Regions from separate parts of the Pseudomonas sp. 1L-C-7-B-C1 genome, predicted to be linked through region 2. Evidence: riboswitches for the same ligand, from Rfam matches in the RefSeq annotation. Region 2 holds a riboswitch; the other holds the start of a gene.
The links. A riboswitch is a leader RNA that binds a small molecule or an ion and turns the genes downstream of it on or off. The one in region 2 is predicted to bind manganese.
Positions count from the first base shown of each region.

Region 1: linked by a shared signal. The riboswitch ahead of AC0Z8Z_RS02840 (TMEM165/GDT1 family protein) and the one ahead of mntP (manganese efflux pump MntP) in region 2 are both predicted to bind manganese.

Region 1 covers NZ_JBXAWH010000001.1:630,943-638,671, reverse strand. Annotated here, with positions in the region: gene AC0Z8Z_RS02870 (autotransporter domain-containing protein) at 1-2,421, opposite strand, end outside; gene AC0Z8Z_RS02865 (1-acyl-sn-glycerol-3-phosphate acyltransferase) at 2,619-3,782, opposite strand; gene AC0Z8Z_RS02860 (CPXCG motif-containing cysteine-rich protein) at 3,997-4,179, shown strand; gene AC0Z8Z_RS02855 (putative signal transducing protein) at 4,179-4,439, shown strand; gene AC0Z8Z_RS02850 (SOS response-associated peptidase) at 4,491-5,135, shown strand; gene AC0Z8Z_RS02845 (M48 family metallopeptidase) at 5,291-6,109, shown strand; gene AC0Z8Z_RS02840 (TMEM165/GDT1 family protein) at 6,282-6,866, opposite strand; yybP-ykoY riboswitch at 6,956-7,076, opposite strand; gene AC0Z8Z_RS02835 (methyltransferase) at 7,116-7,729, opposite strand, start outside.
Region 2 covers NZ_JBXAWH010000002.1:11,103-18,831, forward strand. Annotated here, with positions in the region: gene AC0Z8Z_RS03220 (methyl-accepting chemotaxis protein) at 1-593, opposite strand, end outside; partial or broken gene AC0Z8Z_RS03225 (MCP four helix bundle domain-containing protein) at 585-1,358, opposite strand; gene AC0Z8Z_RS03230 (ATP-binding protein) at 1,659-2,969, shown strand; yybP-ykoY riboswitch at 3,118-3,279, shown strand; gene mntP (manganese efflux pump MntP) at 3,292-3,858, shown strand; gene AC0Z8Z_RS03240 (glucose 1-dehydrogenase) at 3,910-4,659, opposite strand; gene AC0Z8Z_RS03245 (AraC family transcriptional regulator) at 4,863-5,768, shown strand; gene AC0Z8Z_RS03250 (saccharopine dehydrogenase family protein) at 5,776-6,762, opposite strand; gene AC0Z8Z_RS03255 (VOC family protein) at 6,759-7,160, opposite strand; gene AC0Z8Z_RS03260 (SDR family NAD(P)-dependent oxidoreductase) at 7,180-7,729, opposite strand, start outside.

The DNA.
Region 1 (7,729 bases), on a different contig from region 2:
CAGGTCAAAGCTACTGTTGCTGAAACCGGCCAGCGCACCCACGCGCCAGGTCTCGTCGAGTGGCACGTCAGCGCCGAACAGCATGCCGCTGGTGTGCGTGGCGAGGCCCGAAACGTCACGGGTGCTGTCGGTTTTGCCGGTCGCACCGATGGCTTGAGTCCACACCACACTACGGGAGTCATCACCGGCGAGGGTTTGCGTCGTGCCGCGAAGTGCCGGTGCGGACTGCGCTTGCTGCAGGCGATCATTCACGGCGTTGCGCACCAGACGGCTGTCTTCGATCAGCGCGGACTGGGTCGACGCATGCAGCTCGTTGGACAATGCTTTGAACGTGGCCTGCGCGGTCGAGACATCGTCTTGCACCACCTCACGCCAGAGCGCGTTGCCTGCCCCGGCGCTGTCCAGCCCTTGAGCGACGGCTCTGGCATTGCGGGTCGTCGCCAAGCTGGCGAAGGTCTGTGCGTTGCGGTCCAGCGTCAGCCCGACATCGGTCGCCGTGTAGTTCAGCGTCGGGGTGAGGAAGGCGTAGTTGGTTTGCACGTTGGCAAACGCACCAGTGACGCCCCCGGCTGCCGAGAGAATCGAGTAACGGCTGGCGGCCAGCCAGCTACCGCCTTCAACCAGCGAAAGCGTGCTGTTGTTGAGCGTCGCGCGGCCGCTGGCGACGATACGATCGGCATTGCCATTGGCGTCTGATTCGACTTCATAGACCGAGCCCTGAGCAAGGTTGACGTCGCCGTTGACGTTCAACTGCCCGACCGAATTACCCGGTGCAACCACGCCGCCCTGCGCGACATTAATGCCGCCGACGGTGCCATTGCCACCCAGCGTTGCGCCTTGCTGCACGCTGACGATGGAGTTGCCCAGGTTACCGTTGACCGCCAGCCGACCCGCTTGCACCGTTGTTGCGCCGGACAGGCTGTTGTTGCCGGTCAGGTTCAGCGAGCCGACGCCACGTTTGATCAACGCACCGTTGCCCGTGAGGGTGTTGGCGAGGGTGCCGTTGGTCGATTGATCGACGACCAGCGTCCCGTTGTCGGTGATCGTCCCGCTACCGAATGCCTTGGCATGGCCGGTCAGCACGCCACCGTTGATCACCGTGCCGCCCGAGTAACTGTTGTTGCCGGTCAGCATCAGGTTGCCGCTGCCGTTCTTGATCAGCGCGCCGCTGCCGCTGATGTCGTTGCGCCAGGCATCAACGGCGTTATAGCCGCCGAGGCTGGCGTTCATGTAGACCGTCACGTTGGAATTGAACGCCGCATAACCATCCCCCGCTGCGAACAGGTTCAGACGGCCGTAGCCGCCTGACTGATCGATCACCGCATAGCCGGACGAAATCTCGGTGGTCGCCAGTATCTCGCGGCGCTGACTGGCGTCCAGGTACGGGAAGCGGGTTTCCAGCAACACTTCGGCGTTGGTCGGCACCACGGCGGCCAGGTTGGTCGGGCCCACCGGATCGAAGCCGTAGGTCATGCGCGAGGTGAACAGCGCCTTGTCCTGAGCGTGTTGAGACGTGCGATCTGTCGCCGGGTCGATGGTGGCCATGCAATTGTTGACGTCACCGCCGCACTGCGCCGTGAAATAGGTCAGTGCCTGTTCGCGAGCATCGGCGCGCAGTTGGGCGTTGGCCGGATTGGAAAGGTTATCGATGGCGAAGTAGGTCGCGGTGACGCGCCCGCCCATCACGTCGAACGGCGAATGCATGCCGGCTTCAATGCGGTTGTCGCCAATTTCCGAGGCGCGCAGCATCAACTCGCTGAAACGCTCGGGAATGGCGTACGCCAGTGCGTATGAAGACAGGTACGCCGCATTGGTATGGCCGCTGGGGAAACCCGAGTCGCTGGCGGGCGTGGTGCTTTTCGCCGGGCGCAGGGAGGGCGCAACCACAAAAGCCAGATTCTGACCGTCCAGACTCTGCCGCCATGGTCGCGGATATAAATAGTGGGATTTGGCCGGCGTGGTCGAGGCGTCGCTGCGTACAGCGCTGACCAGGTCTACGACTTTGCCCAGCGCCGAAGACGAACTGCCTGCGCCGTTGCCTTTGTCGTCGTATTTGACGGTTTTGTTGCTGTCGTCGAACTGCGTGATGGTCGTGAAGGCTCCGGCACCTGCCTTGTAGGCGGCGCTCAACGAGCCGAGGCCGCTGATGGCGCTGTAGCTCTGATCTCGGCGGTCATCGAAGTAGGCGGCGGTTTCCTGGGCGAGGGTCCGGGTGTTGGCGCGGTCGACCACGATTTGCAGGTTGCGCCTTAGCAGACTCTGACCCAGGGCGGTCGGTGTGCCCGTGTCCCAGGTCGCGCCGGTTGTCCACAAGGTGTCGAATCCGGAAAGGAGGTCAACGCCGTTGAGGGTGTCGTCTCCCGCACGGCTCGCCGCCTGAACCGACACGGCGAGCATTGAAAGTGCCAGGGAGGACACCATGACACGGGCAACCTGATTGCTGGATCGCATAGCGTACGCCTTCACTCGTTTGGATAGCCGACGACCTTAACGAGCGAGTCTTACGCTTAAGTGTGTCAGCAGTGACACATTTGTGAAGGCCGGTCTCGGCAACAACGGAGGGCGCACAACAAAAAACGGCGCCTTGAGAGCGCCGTTCATTCGTGGAAGGGCGAGGCTTAAAGCGGCAGGCCCGCCTTCACCCGGTACTGATTGCGTACCGGCATGGCGTATTGCTGAATCAGAAACGGACGGTGCTCGGCGGGGCAGCCATTGAGTCGGCGCTGCCATTCATCCTCCGCACGTTCCAGCTCGTCCGTCGGGAACACCTCGGCGGCCTTCGGCACCTTGAGTTCGGGCTCGGCGTCGGCCCACTGCGCATACGCCAGGTAATGCACCGGGAACAGTCGATAGCCGCCGAGGATCTGTCGGTCCATTTCGATAGCCAGTAATTTGGTGTCCTCGAACAGCTCGGTGATCGGCGGGGCAAAGTTCACGTGCACGCGGCCTTTATAGCCGGTGATCCCCAACGCAATGCTGACATCGTCCTCGCCCGGCACTTTGGTGTAACTGCCGGTGGTGGCGCGGATGTACAGCTCCCGCGCCTTGGCGTGATCGCACGGGTCGTATTCATAGCTGATCGAGACTGGCGTCAGGTTCAACGATTGGATGACTTCGCCAAACGGCTCGTCCTTGCGGCTCATGTGGAACATTTTGAGGATGGCCGATTCAGTGCGGTCGTCGCCGTCCTTGGCGCGGCCTTCGGCCTGGGCGATCCAGATCGACTGGCAGTCATTGCGGATGGAGTGGTTGATGTACGCCGACAGCAACTGGTAGGCCGCCATCTTCTCGCGACGCCCGATGATCGAGCGGTGCACGATGAAGCTTTTGTTCAGGCGCATCAGGTCGCTGACAAAAGGCTTCTGCAGCAGGTTGTCGCCAATGGCAATGCGTGGTGTCGGCAGACCCGCGTGATAGACCGCGTAATTGACGAAGGCCGGGTCCATCACGATGTCGCGGTGATTGGCCAGAAACAGGTACGCCACCCCGGACTTGAACTGCTCGACGCCGGTGTAGGTCACACCGTCAGTGGCGCGTTCGATGGTGTGATCGACGTAATGTTCGACCTTGTCCTGCAGGGCCGCGACAGTGTCGATACCGGCGAACTGGCGACGCAGCTTGCGCGCGATGGCCGGCTGCAGAATCCAGCCGAGGGAGCCGGCCAGACGCGGAAATCGGAAATGCGTGAGGATCGCGAGGAACGCCTTGTCACCCAGCAGCCGATCAAGCACGGCTTTTACTTCGGTGTCGTCGTATGGTCGGATGGCATCGAATTCGCCCATCATGCTCTCTTGTCGGAAACGGCTAAGGTAAAGGAGGTCGAGTCCGGTGCAGCAGCGAGTCACGACACCGCAGGCGTGGTGCCTGGGCGGCGGCCGCTCAATAAAGCGGCTTCGCTGAAGATGTCGACTCAGGCTGATGCCCGGATGCTGAGGAATAAAGCTCGACCGGCAAACAAGTCGGCGATTATACGCAAAACTGTGCCCGGAGACTGCGATGCAGGAAATACAGGATTACGACTGCCCTTATTGCGGCGAAGCGGTGGAGGCGGTGCTGGATATCTCCGGCGGCGATCAGACCTACATTGAGGACTGCCCCGTCTGCTGCCGGCCGATCATCTTCAGCCTGCAGACCGATGGGGAAGAGTGGACGCTGGACGTCCGCAGCGAGAATGAGTGATGCGCAAGATTTACGAGCCCGAACACCTGATGGAAGGCGAGCTGCTGCAGTCCATGCTGGCCAGCGAAGGCATCGAGTCCCACATCACCGGGCGTCATTTACTGGGCGCCGTCGGCGACTTGCCGGCGTTCGGATTGCTGGGCCTGACGGTCGAGGATGACCAGGCCGAGCGGGCGCGTCTGTTGATCACCGAGTACAATGCCGCCTTTCCGCTGCCTGGTGACGAGCCAGACAGCTACCCCGATGTGTTGCTGTGCTGAATCCGGTTCGCGCGCGCCTCATTCGCTTTCAAAAAGAGTTGTGCTGAACCCATGTGTGGACGCTATGCCCTGTTTCGTTGGTCGCCTGCCTTTGCGGCCCTGCCCGGATTCCCGAGCGACCAGCAAGCGCAGTGGAATATTTCTCCTGCCGCTTCTGTGTTGATGGTTCGGGCTGCACCGGGCGAGGTCGAGCAGGGTGGTGAGCGCGGACGCGAAGTGGCGCGGGCGCGTTGGGGGCTGACGCCGCCCTGGCTGACCGACATGTCCCGAACGCCGGCCCATGCCCGCGCCGAGACCGTGGCCGAGCAGCCGATGTTCAAGCAGGCCTTTCGCGAACGACGCTGCCTGCTGCCGGCCAACGGTTTTTACGAATGGCGTGGCAGCGTCCGCAAGCGGCCGTTCTGGCTGACGCCGGCCGAAGGATCGACGCTGTATTTCGCGGCGATCTGGGAAGCCTATCCCGTCGAAGGCCACACTTACCTGAGCGTTGCCGTGGTCACGCAGTCGGCCATGAACCAGCGTCGACCGTTGATTCTCGACGAAGAAGGGCAGCGCGCCTGGCTTGATCCGGATTGCCCGCTGATCACCTTGCAATCACTGCTCGCCGCCCCGCAAACGCAACTGCGCGAGCGGCCGCTGGCCAATCTGGTGAATGATCCGAAGCTCAACGCACCGGAATGCCTGACACCGTTGTAATCCGCTCTGGCTCGGTTCAAATCGTCATTCCGTTATTTCGCTGCCGTTACACAGGCGCGATTTGCTTGCGCCTTTTTACATGGCAGACGGCTGGCATCTGGTGCTCAGCCCGCGTATTGCCTAGGATGGCGCGATTGTTTCAATGGAGATACGAGATGCGCAGGATTTTTGCTCTTTGTGGCGTGACGGCAGCGTTGCTGGTTGCCGGGTGTCAGGCGGTCAATACCACCACCGGCGATTCGGTGGGTGTCGAGCGAAAGCAATACATGTTCAGCATGCTGTCGACTGATGAAGTCAACCAGATGTACGCCCAGTCTTATCAACAGACGGTCAGTGAAGCGTCATCCAAAGGCGTGCTCGACAACAGCAGCGCCGAGGGCAAGCGCGTTCAGGCCATCGCCAAGCGACTGATCGCCCAAGCGCCGAAATTGCGGCCCGACGCGGCCCAGTGGCAGTGGGACGTCAACCTGATCAAGAGCGACGAACTGAACGCCAACTGCGGTCCTGGCGGCAAGATAATCGTGTACAGCGGCCTGATCGATACGCTGAAACTCAGCGATGACGAACTGGCAGCGGTCATGGGCCACGAAATCGCTCACGCGCTGCGCGAACACGGTCGTGAAGCGATGTCCAAGGCCTACGGTGTGCAGATGGCCAAGCAGGGTGCCGGTGCCTTGTTGGGATTGGGGCAGGACAGTCTGGCGTTGGCCGACACCGTGGTCGATTACAGCCTGACGCTGCCGAACAGCCGCGCCAATGAAAACGAAGCGGATTTGCTGGGCCTCGAACTGGCGGCTCGCGCGGGTTACAACCCGAATGCCGCGATCACGCTGTGGCAGAAGATGGAAGCCCAAGGCGGCGCGTCGCAGCCAGAATTCATGAGTACCCACCCGGCCTCGTCGAACCGGATCGCCTCGTTGCAGGCAGCGATCCCGAAAGTGATGCCGTTGTATCAGCAGGCACCGAAGGGCTGATCAGCGCCTGATCTCGATAGCTGTGAGCTTGCGCGGCGTTTTTCGGAACGGGTTGGTGCATGAAACGCTGTAGGAGTGAGCTTGCTCGCGATCATCGAATAGTCGCTGCGTATCTGCGAAGCGATTGAAGAGCATCGCGAGCAAGCTCACTCCTACAGGTGATCGTTAGCGCCTACACCCAGCCGCTGAGCTGCATCGCCTTGTACACCGCAACGATCGCCAGAACGAAAAACGCCCCCGCTGCCAGACGACGGATCAGCGTCAGCGGCAGTTTCTCCGCAGCGAAATTCCCCGCCAGCACCACCGGCACATTGGCCAGCAACATACCCAGCGTTGTGCCGATAATCACCAGCCACAAGTTGGAATACTGCGCCGCCAGCATGACCGTGGCGATCTGCGTCTTGTCGCCGATTTCCGCGATGAAAAATGCGATCAGCGTGGTCAGGAAGGGGCCGAACTTGCGCCCGGTATTGGCTTCGTCGTCGTCCAGCTTGTCCGGAACCAGCGTCCACAGCGCCGTGGCGGTAAAGCTCGCTGCAAGAATCCAGTGCAGGACGGAATCCGAGAGGTAGCTGCTGAACCATGCGCCGACGGCCCCGGCTGCGGCATGGTTGGCCAGCGTGGCTGCGACAATCCCGGCGATGATGGGCCAGGGCTTGCGGAAGCGAGCGGCGAGAACGAGTGCGAGGAGTTGGGTCTTGTCACCGATTTCGGCCAGTGCGACGACGGCGGTGGGGACCAACAGGGATTCCAGCATCAGGGTTTTCCTAAGGGGCGGGTCAACACGGCTATGACACGTACAACCTCCCCGCCCCGGGTCAGGATGTTCGTGTCATAGGTCTTGTCAAACCACCGATCCGTCTGAGCGGATCTGGGGTCGCACGCACCATGGTCTGAGGACCAAGTATGTTGATGCGTGCCGGACGAGCATGCGCTCGTGGGAGACTACTCCCCTAGGACGGAGCGGATTCTGCCTACACGTCTCGTGTTCGGCAAGTGCTAATTATCACGCACGTTTCGCGCGGTAAATCCGGAAACCCTGGCCCTCGGCCATGATTGCGCACGGCCCGAGATGCGACTCGATGATCGGCTGATAGCGCAGAAAGCTGTTGGCTACCAACCGTAGTTCGCCCCCCTTTCTCAGGTGTTCACGCGCTTTTTTCAACAAGTTTTCGGTTGCGGCGTAGTCGGTGTGCACACCGGTATGGAACGGCGGATTGGTCAGAATCACGTCCAGGTCGTTCGGCGCGGCGTCAATTCCGTTGCCGGTCATGACGTCGGCTTCAAGGCCATTGGCCGCCAGGGTCAGCCGGCTGCTGGCGGTGGCAAACGCATCGACATCCAGCATCGTCACATGTGTTTCGGGGTAACGACGTTTCACCGCTGCACCGAGAACCCCCGCGCCGCAGCCAAAATCCAGCAAATGCCCGGCGGGAAGTCGGTCAATGTTTTCCAGCAACAGCGCCGAACCGCGGTCCAGACGGCCGTGGCTGAACACGCCGGGCAGACTCACCACCTTCAACGTGCCGCCTTCGACTTCGATGTCGAAACGTTTGGCCAGGCTATCGAGTTCAACGGCTGGCGGAGGCGTTTCGACGGTGACTTGCCAGAGCTGGCAAT
Region 2 (7,729 bases):
GCCTGCACACTGGTCTGGTTCATCGAGGACACCGCACCGCTGGTGCCCGTCTGGATCGAGCCCACCATTTTCTCGATCTCCTGGGTCGATTGCTGAGTGCGATGGGCCAAGGCTCTGACTTCATCCGCCACGACCGCGAAACCGCGACCCGCCTCTCCTGCCCGGGCCGCTTCGATGGCTGCGTTGAGTGCGAGCAAATTGGTCTGCTCGGCGATGGCTCGAATCACATCCAGTACCTTGCTGATGTCGGTGGCCATGACGGCCAAAGATCTCACCTCGGCGGAGCTGGCCTGCACATTGGCGACCATCACGTTGATCGCCGACACGGTCTCTTCAACTTGCGTGCGTCCGGCGTTCGCCGCAGAGCTCGACTGGGCGGTCAGCTCGGACGTAGAGGTCGCGTTGCTGGCAACCTCCTCCACCGCCGCGCTCATTTCGGTCACCGCGGTGGCGGCCATTTCAATCTCGTGGCTCTGGCGCTGGATGGTCCGCGAAGCACCCTCTGTCACGGCATGCATTTCTTCACAGGTCGCCGCGAGCTGCGTGGAGGAGTCACCAATCAGGCTCAGCGCCTGGCGCAGGTTTCCCTGCATGACCGCCAACGCCTTGATCAGCCGGGCCGCTTCGTCGGTACCATCGGATTTGATGTCCTTGCTCAAATCATTTGCCGCAATACGCTCGGCAATTTCCAGCGACTCGCCGATGGGTCGGGTAAGACTGCGGGTGTACATCAGCGCGAGCAGCAACGACGTCGCCACGGCAACGGCGATGAAAAGGCCCACAATCAGCAGGGTTTGCTGATAAGCAGCGTCGGCGTCAGCGCCGGCTTTCAAGGCTTTACCATCGTTGACCTCAATCAAACGGGCTATCGACTGTTCCACTGCCTGGGCGGCGTCTCTCATTTGGTTATTGGAGAGGGCCACGGCGGCATCAAGCTGCCCGGCCGCAATGGATGCCAGATACTGATCCTGCGCGGCGGTATAGCCACGTTGAGCTTCTTCAAAGGTCTGGTACGCCTCTCGGCCCTTGGTGGTCACGATCAGGGCGCCCAGTGATTTCAAGTGGGTAGCGATCAATTGCCGCGACTGCTGAATATCGCCGAGGGCCTTGGCTTTGCGATCCTGGGGTTCGAGGGGGTTGCGCAAACGAGCGTTGTTACCCCTGATGCTCACAAACTCTCGATCCAGTTGACCGAGCAATTTGACGCTGGGCAGGACGTTGGTCTCCACGTACTTCTCTGCTGAATTGAGAAGATCGGCCTGGCGCAGGGCGAGCAACCCGATTGCGATGATCATCGCGCAAAAGAAACCGAAGCACAGGGCAGAACGTGGGGCGAGGTTCAGTTTTCTGAGGATCATGGCGGGGGTAATCTGAAGGGATGTATACCGTTATCGCCTTGATTTTCCGACGCTTGAACATCAAGCGCCCCAAGCGGTGCTTATCGGACCAACAGCAGGTTTCTCACCTCGAATGGGTGGGTTTGTCCGTATGATGTTGCGTTTTGCCCCCTCTGCACACGGCGATAGTGCTTGGGATCAACCCACGCGTGGCTGACGGCTCCCGACAGCGCCCCGACCACCGACAGGCCGGTGCTCTTGCGGGGCGACGGGTCACAGCGCATGATGCGCGATCCCTTTTTTTCTCCACGCAGATTATCAATGTCCCATCATCCCGCCCCCTTTCCTTTCAACGAGGAAGAGCGCGCCCTGTCCCTCGAGCACCTGGATGTGCTGGACTCCGGCAGCGAGAAGGCATTCGACGACATCGTTCTACTGGCCACCACCCTGTGCGACGCGCCCATTGCGCTGGTGTCCCTGGTGGATCGAGATCGCCAGTGGTTCAAGGCCTGCATCGGCCTCGGCGTGCAGGAGACCCATCGGGATCTGGCCTTCTGCGGCCATGCGATTCTCGACCCCGCGCAGGTGCTGGTGGTTGAAGACGCCGCCCTGGACCCTCGCTTCGCTTCCAGCGCGCTGGTGCTCGGCCCGCCCTACATTCGTTTCTACGCAGGCGCCCCTATCGTTACGGAAAGCGGTGTCGCCCTCGGCACTGTCTGCGTGATCGATACCCAGACCCGGCAGCTGAGCGAACGTCAATCCCTTGCGTTGCAGGCCTTGGCCCGGCAAGCCGCTGCCTTGCTGGAAGCCCGGTTGCTGGGCAAGCAGCGCGCACGGCAGCTCGCGCAGTTTGAGGAACAGTTCAAGCAAGCCGAGCAGAACCCCAGCGAAGTGACCCCGCTGCTGCAGAACTCGCGCTGCATTTCATCGCTGGGCATGCTCACCGCAAGCATTGCCCATGACTTCAACAACCTGCTGCAGAGCGTCAGCGCTGCCTTTCAAATGACCCGCCTGCGTTCCCGCCGGCCGATCGACGTCGAGCGTTTCGCCGAGACCGGTCTGCAAGCCGTAGAGCAAGGCCGGCAGCTCATCAGTTATTTGATGTCCAGCGTACGCGGTGACGGGCCTGAACTCATCTGTATCGACGTGACCGCACGCCTTCACGCGGCGCAGTCGCTGATGCGCCACTCGATGAGCGAACGCATCGATCTCAGCTTCGATTTCGCCGAATGGGGTTGGGGTGTGCTGTGCATGGAGGCCCAACTCCACGCCGTGGTCATGAACCTGCTTACCAATGCGCGCGATGCGCTGAAGGGTACCGGTCAGGTCCATGTGTCGACCCGATGGGTGCACGTGGAAGATGATCTGTCGCTCCAGCAGGGCGACTATCTGGTCGTCAGTGTCCGGGACAACGGCCCCGGCATGACTGCCGAGGTCGCGCACCAGGTGTTCGAGCCCTTCTTTACGACCAAGGCGGTTGGCGAAGGAACGGGGCTGGGGTTGGCCCAAGCCAGGGATTTTGCGATCAAATCTGGCGGCGATGCGCGCATCGACACTGCGCCCGGCGCCGGTACGACCGTGAGCCTGTACCTGAGAATCCTGGGCTGTATCGCGACGTCGGAAGCGGTTTAGCCGCAATCACATTGCGTGCTCAAGCGTGCCGCTTCGGCCCGTAACGATTTGTCCTGTAGATGGCGGTGCACAGCTCCGCCCCCTGCCCGGCCCAAGCAAAATCATACGCGACGACATTTCTTTTACATTCAAGCGCTATAGTGGCGGCCCTTGTTGGGGAGTAGCCTGCTCTGGACTCATTGTCCCAGAGCGTTCGTGTCAACATTCTCGGCGGCCTGCCGTGGCACGAACACCTTCGGGTTGGCGAGACCAACGATGCATCCATGCCTAGAGTCGGGCGTGTGGTAGCGTCGTTGACTCACAGCCCGACTGGAACATAGCCGTGAACCCGATTTCCCTCATCCTTCTTGCTCTGGCCATGTCCACGGACGCTTTCGCAGCGGCCATCGGTAAAGGCGCGAGCCTCCATAAGCCTCGTTTTATCGAAGCGCTGCGCACCGGTCTTATCTTTGGCGTCATCGAAGGCATCACGCCCCTGATCGGCTGGCTGATCGGCCAGGCCGCCACGTCCTACGTCCAGAACTGGGATCACTGGATCGCCTTCACCCTGCTGGTGGTCCTCGGCGTGCACATGATCTACAACGGCCTCAAGCACGAAGAGGCCGAAGAAGAAAAGCCCAACCAGCATTCCTTCCTGATCTTGGCCGTGACCGCGTTCGCCACCAGCATCGATGCGCTGGCCGTGGGCGTTGGCCTGGCCTTCGTCAACGTGAATATCCTGGTGGCTGCCGCCGCCATTGGTGTCGCCACGACGGTGATGGTCACGATTGGCGTGATGCTGGGCCGCGTGCTGGGGACGGTGGTGGGCAAGCGCGCTGAAATTATCGGCGGCATTGTGCTGATGCTGGTTGGCGCGACGATTCTTTACGAGCATCTGTCGGCGGCGTAACGACGGACTGAGCGCACGTGAACCGTGCGCTTCAGACCTCAACCCGGAGGGTTAATACCCGACGCCACGAACCCCGCCGGACGCCCTGATGGATTCGCCCGTGACCCAATGAGATTCACCGGAAGCCAGGAACACAGCCAGAGGGGCAATGTCCTCTGGCTCGCCGAAGCGTCCCAGGGGCGTACCCGCCAGTATTCTCTCTCCTAACTCGCCCGCAAAATGCCCGGCCGTTGCGGGCGTATTGGTGTGGCCCGGCAGGATCGAGTTGACCCGGATACCGCGCGGCCCCAGCTCCCTGGCCAGCGCGAAGCTCAAGGTGTCGACGGCACCCTTGGTGGCCGAGTAGACACTGGAGGCCAGGTAGGGGTCTGTACTCAGGATCGAGCTGATATTGATGATACTTGCCCCAGGCCCCATCAGCTTGACCGCCTCTCGCACCGCGAGCAGGTAGCCCAGCACATTCAGGTTGAATTGCGTGTGGAAGGCTTCTTCGGTGAGGTCATCAATCATCTGGAACACCGCCACCCCTGCGTTATTCACCAGGACATCCAGCGTCCCGTAGTGCTCGCGGACCGTGTTAAACAGACGCGCGACGTCAGTCCCCTGGCTCATGTCCGCTTGCACGGCAATGGCTGAGCCGCCGTGGGTAGTGATATGAGTGACCACAGCCTCGGCGTCGGCCTTGCTGGAGGCGTAGTTGACAATGACGGTGGCGCCCTGGGCAGCCAGCGCCTTAGCGATACCGGCGCCGATACCTTTCGAGGCACCCGTGACTACCGCGATTTTTCCGTTGAGTTTCATACCGTGACCTTTTGAAATGAGGTGTGATTGAGCTTCGTTACTGTCCGTCGTGAGCACCGGTCGTGATTGCCGGGCCTTGAACGAGCTGCGTGGCGCCAGTATTCGGCCAACCTGCGGATCGGCGTTTGCCGATTGTTCGTACATCCTTGCCTGATCTTCTCACTTGGCTTGCCAAGCACTGCGGTGTAGCTCACGGTGGGGGTATGGAAACTCCAATCGCAGAACTGCGCCGCATTGTGACGAGCGCCAGGAACACATGGACGGACACCGGCCTGCCCCGCGTGGCCATGGTCTGCGACGAGGCCTGCCCGGACCAGGTCTATCAGCCGATGCTGCACCTGGTGCTCCAGGGCACGAAAACCCTGTCGATAGGCGAAGAGGTTCTTCGGTACACCGCTGGCCGTTATTTTCTGGTTCCGGTTGATGTACCCGCCACGGGGCAGATCCACCCCGAAGCGGCCGATCAACCCTATCTCGCGGTCAGCCTGGCACTGGATCTCGAGGTGATTGCAACGCTGCTGATGGACGTGAACACCACGCCCGCGGCTGCGCAAAATGTGTGCTTCCAGGCGGTGCGAGCCCCCGATGAAATGCTGGACGCCTGGGTGCGAATGCTGAGGCTGGTCGACCGTCCCAATGAGGCTCCGGTTCTGGCGCCCATGATCGAGCGCGAGATTCTGTACCGTGCGCTGCAGGGGCCCCTGGGGGGTGTCCTCCGTGACATGGCGCGGCCGGATGGCCGGATGACCCAGATCCGCCGCGTCACTCAGTGGATTGGCGAGCACTACACCGAGCCATTGCGCGTCGAGCCCCTGGCGCTGATGGCCGAAATGAGCGTTGCCGCCTTCTATCGGCATTTCAAGTCGGTCACGGCCATGACACCCCTCCAGTATCAGAAACGCCTGCGCTTGTTGCGGGCTCGCTGGTTGCTGCTGTTCGATACGCTGGACGCCACCTCCATTGCCTACAGGGTCGGCTATGAGAGCGCCTCGCAATTCAGTCGCGAATACGCGCGGCTGTTCGGCCTGCCCCCGGCACGGGATGCCGCGCGGTTCAGGCCGCCTTCCGCCGCAGCAGGCCAGATCACCACGCCGAACGCAGCCTCCTGACCCGTCGCTAGACGCCGGGAAGATCGGTGATGACCGTGCCCTCGATGCTCTGTGCAAACCCGCCGCCGAACACCTGCGACGGGGCCGCAAAACCTGGCCGTCGCTCACCGCCCAATACCCGACGTGCGGCTTCAACTGCGGCCAGCGGGGTGTAGGTATAGCCGTTCACGGTTTCAATGATCGACCGTGCCACCGAGCCATCTGCTCCGGTGATCTCAACCGCCGCACGGGCTCGATGGGCAGCACGCGCTGCAGCGTCGGGGCCGTCGGGAAGCCGTGAGAGGTCGCCCTCCGGAAACGCTTCGCCCGAGAGGTGCACAAACATCGTGATGTCGGGAATGGCGGTCGCATGCCACGCAGTGACCAGGTCCCCGAAGGACAATGGCACACAGAGCAACGGGCCCTGACCAAAATCAAATGCACGGGACTGAGCCTCAGGCGTTGCGACCAGCTCACCGTCCACCCTCGCCATCACACCGGCGCCGATGATTTCGCTGACGCTCATCGCTGACCCCCGAGACATTGACCCCGGGACTTGCAGCGCGATGCGCAGTGAACGCGGCTGGACAACGCGGCGGGCGACATGCACCGCCAGCGCGTCGGTCGGAACGACATCCCACCCGACGCCCGGCAATAGCATGACGTCCTGTGCAGCGGCTTCACCGCCCAACCGCTCAGCCAGCCGGTACACATTGATCTCTGCGGTGATGTCCAGATAGTCCACGCCGGCGTGGATGCAGGCGCGCATCAAAGGCTCGGCTGTGTGCGCAAAGGGCCCCGCGAAGTTGAGCAGCACCGAGATCCCCGACAGCGAAGCGGCGGCATCCCCGTCGGCATCGAACACTCGATAAGGCACGCCCAGCCGGGCAGCCAGCGTTTCGAGGCGCTGACGATTGCGCCCGGCGATCTCAAACTGCAGCCCCTGAGATCGCGCGCGCTCCGCCGCCATGCGCCCGGTGTAGCCCGTGGCGCCGTAGATCAGAAGTGTGCTCATCGCGCGTGCTGCCATTTTTTGTAGACGAATTCGAGACTGTAGCCATCCGGATCAAGCACATTGGCGGCGTAGTAATCGGGGTCGTAGTGCAAGCGTGCGCCCGGCGCGCCCTTGTCGACCGCTCCTTGATCCATGGCGGCGGCGTAGGCGGCGTCCACTTCAGCCTGGCTGCTGGCGACAAACCCGACGTGGACAGCACGTCCTTCGACCACCCCCTCACGCAGCCAGAAAAACACCCGGCCATTCGCGCCGAACCCCTTGAGGTCAGGATGACCCGGCGGGCCGTCCTTGCCGTCGTAATCCAGCCGCGCCGTAATGCCCAGCTTGCTCAACGCTGCGTCGTAAAAGCGGATGGAACGTGGGATGTCGCTCACTGACAGAAAAATATGATCCAGCATTCTGAAAACCCTCCCGTGGTCAGATGTTATAACCGCCTGCAACTTCAAGGGTCTGGGCATTGATCCAGCCGCCCTCCTCCGACAGCAACATGGCAATGACGCGCGCAACATCCTCCGGCTCGCCCACTCTGCCAAGCGCTGTCTGGGCGGCCAGCATTGCTTCGAACTCATCGTTGAGGCCGCCGCCCAGTTCAGTGCGAATCGCGCCCGGTGATACGGCATTGGCGCGTATCCTCCTGTCGCCAAATTCCTTGGCCATGTAGCGGGTCAACACTTCAAGCCCGCCCTTGAACGCGGCGTAGGGTGCAACGCCTGCAGTGGCCACTCGTGTCGTGGCGCTGGTGAGATTGACTATGCTGGCGTTTTCGGCCAGTAACGGCAGTAGCGCCTGAGTGAGGAAAAACGGGCCTTTGAGGTGCACATTGAACAGCCCGTCGAACTGCGCTTCGCTGACCGTCGCCAAGGGGTTGAACAGGCCATAGCCAGCGTTGTTGACCAGGCCACTCAACGTGGCGGTCGCCCAGGTTTCCCGAAGGGCCCCGACCACGGATTCGCGAAACGCCGCGAAG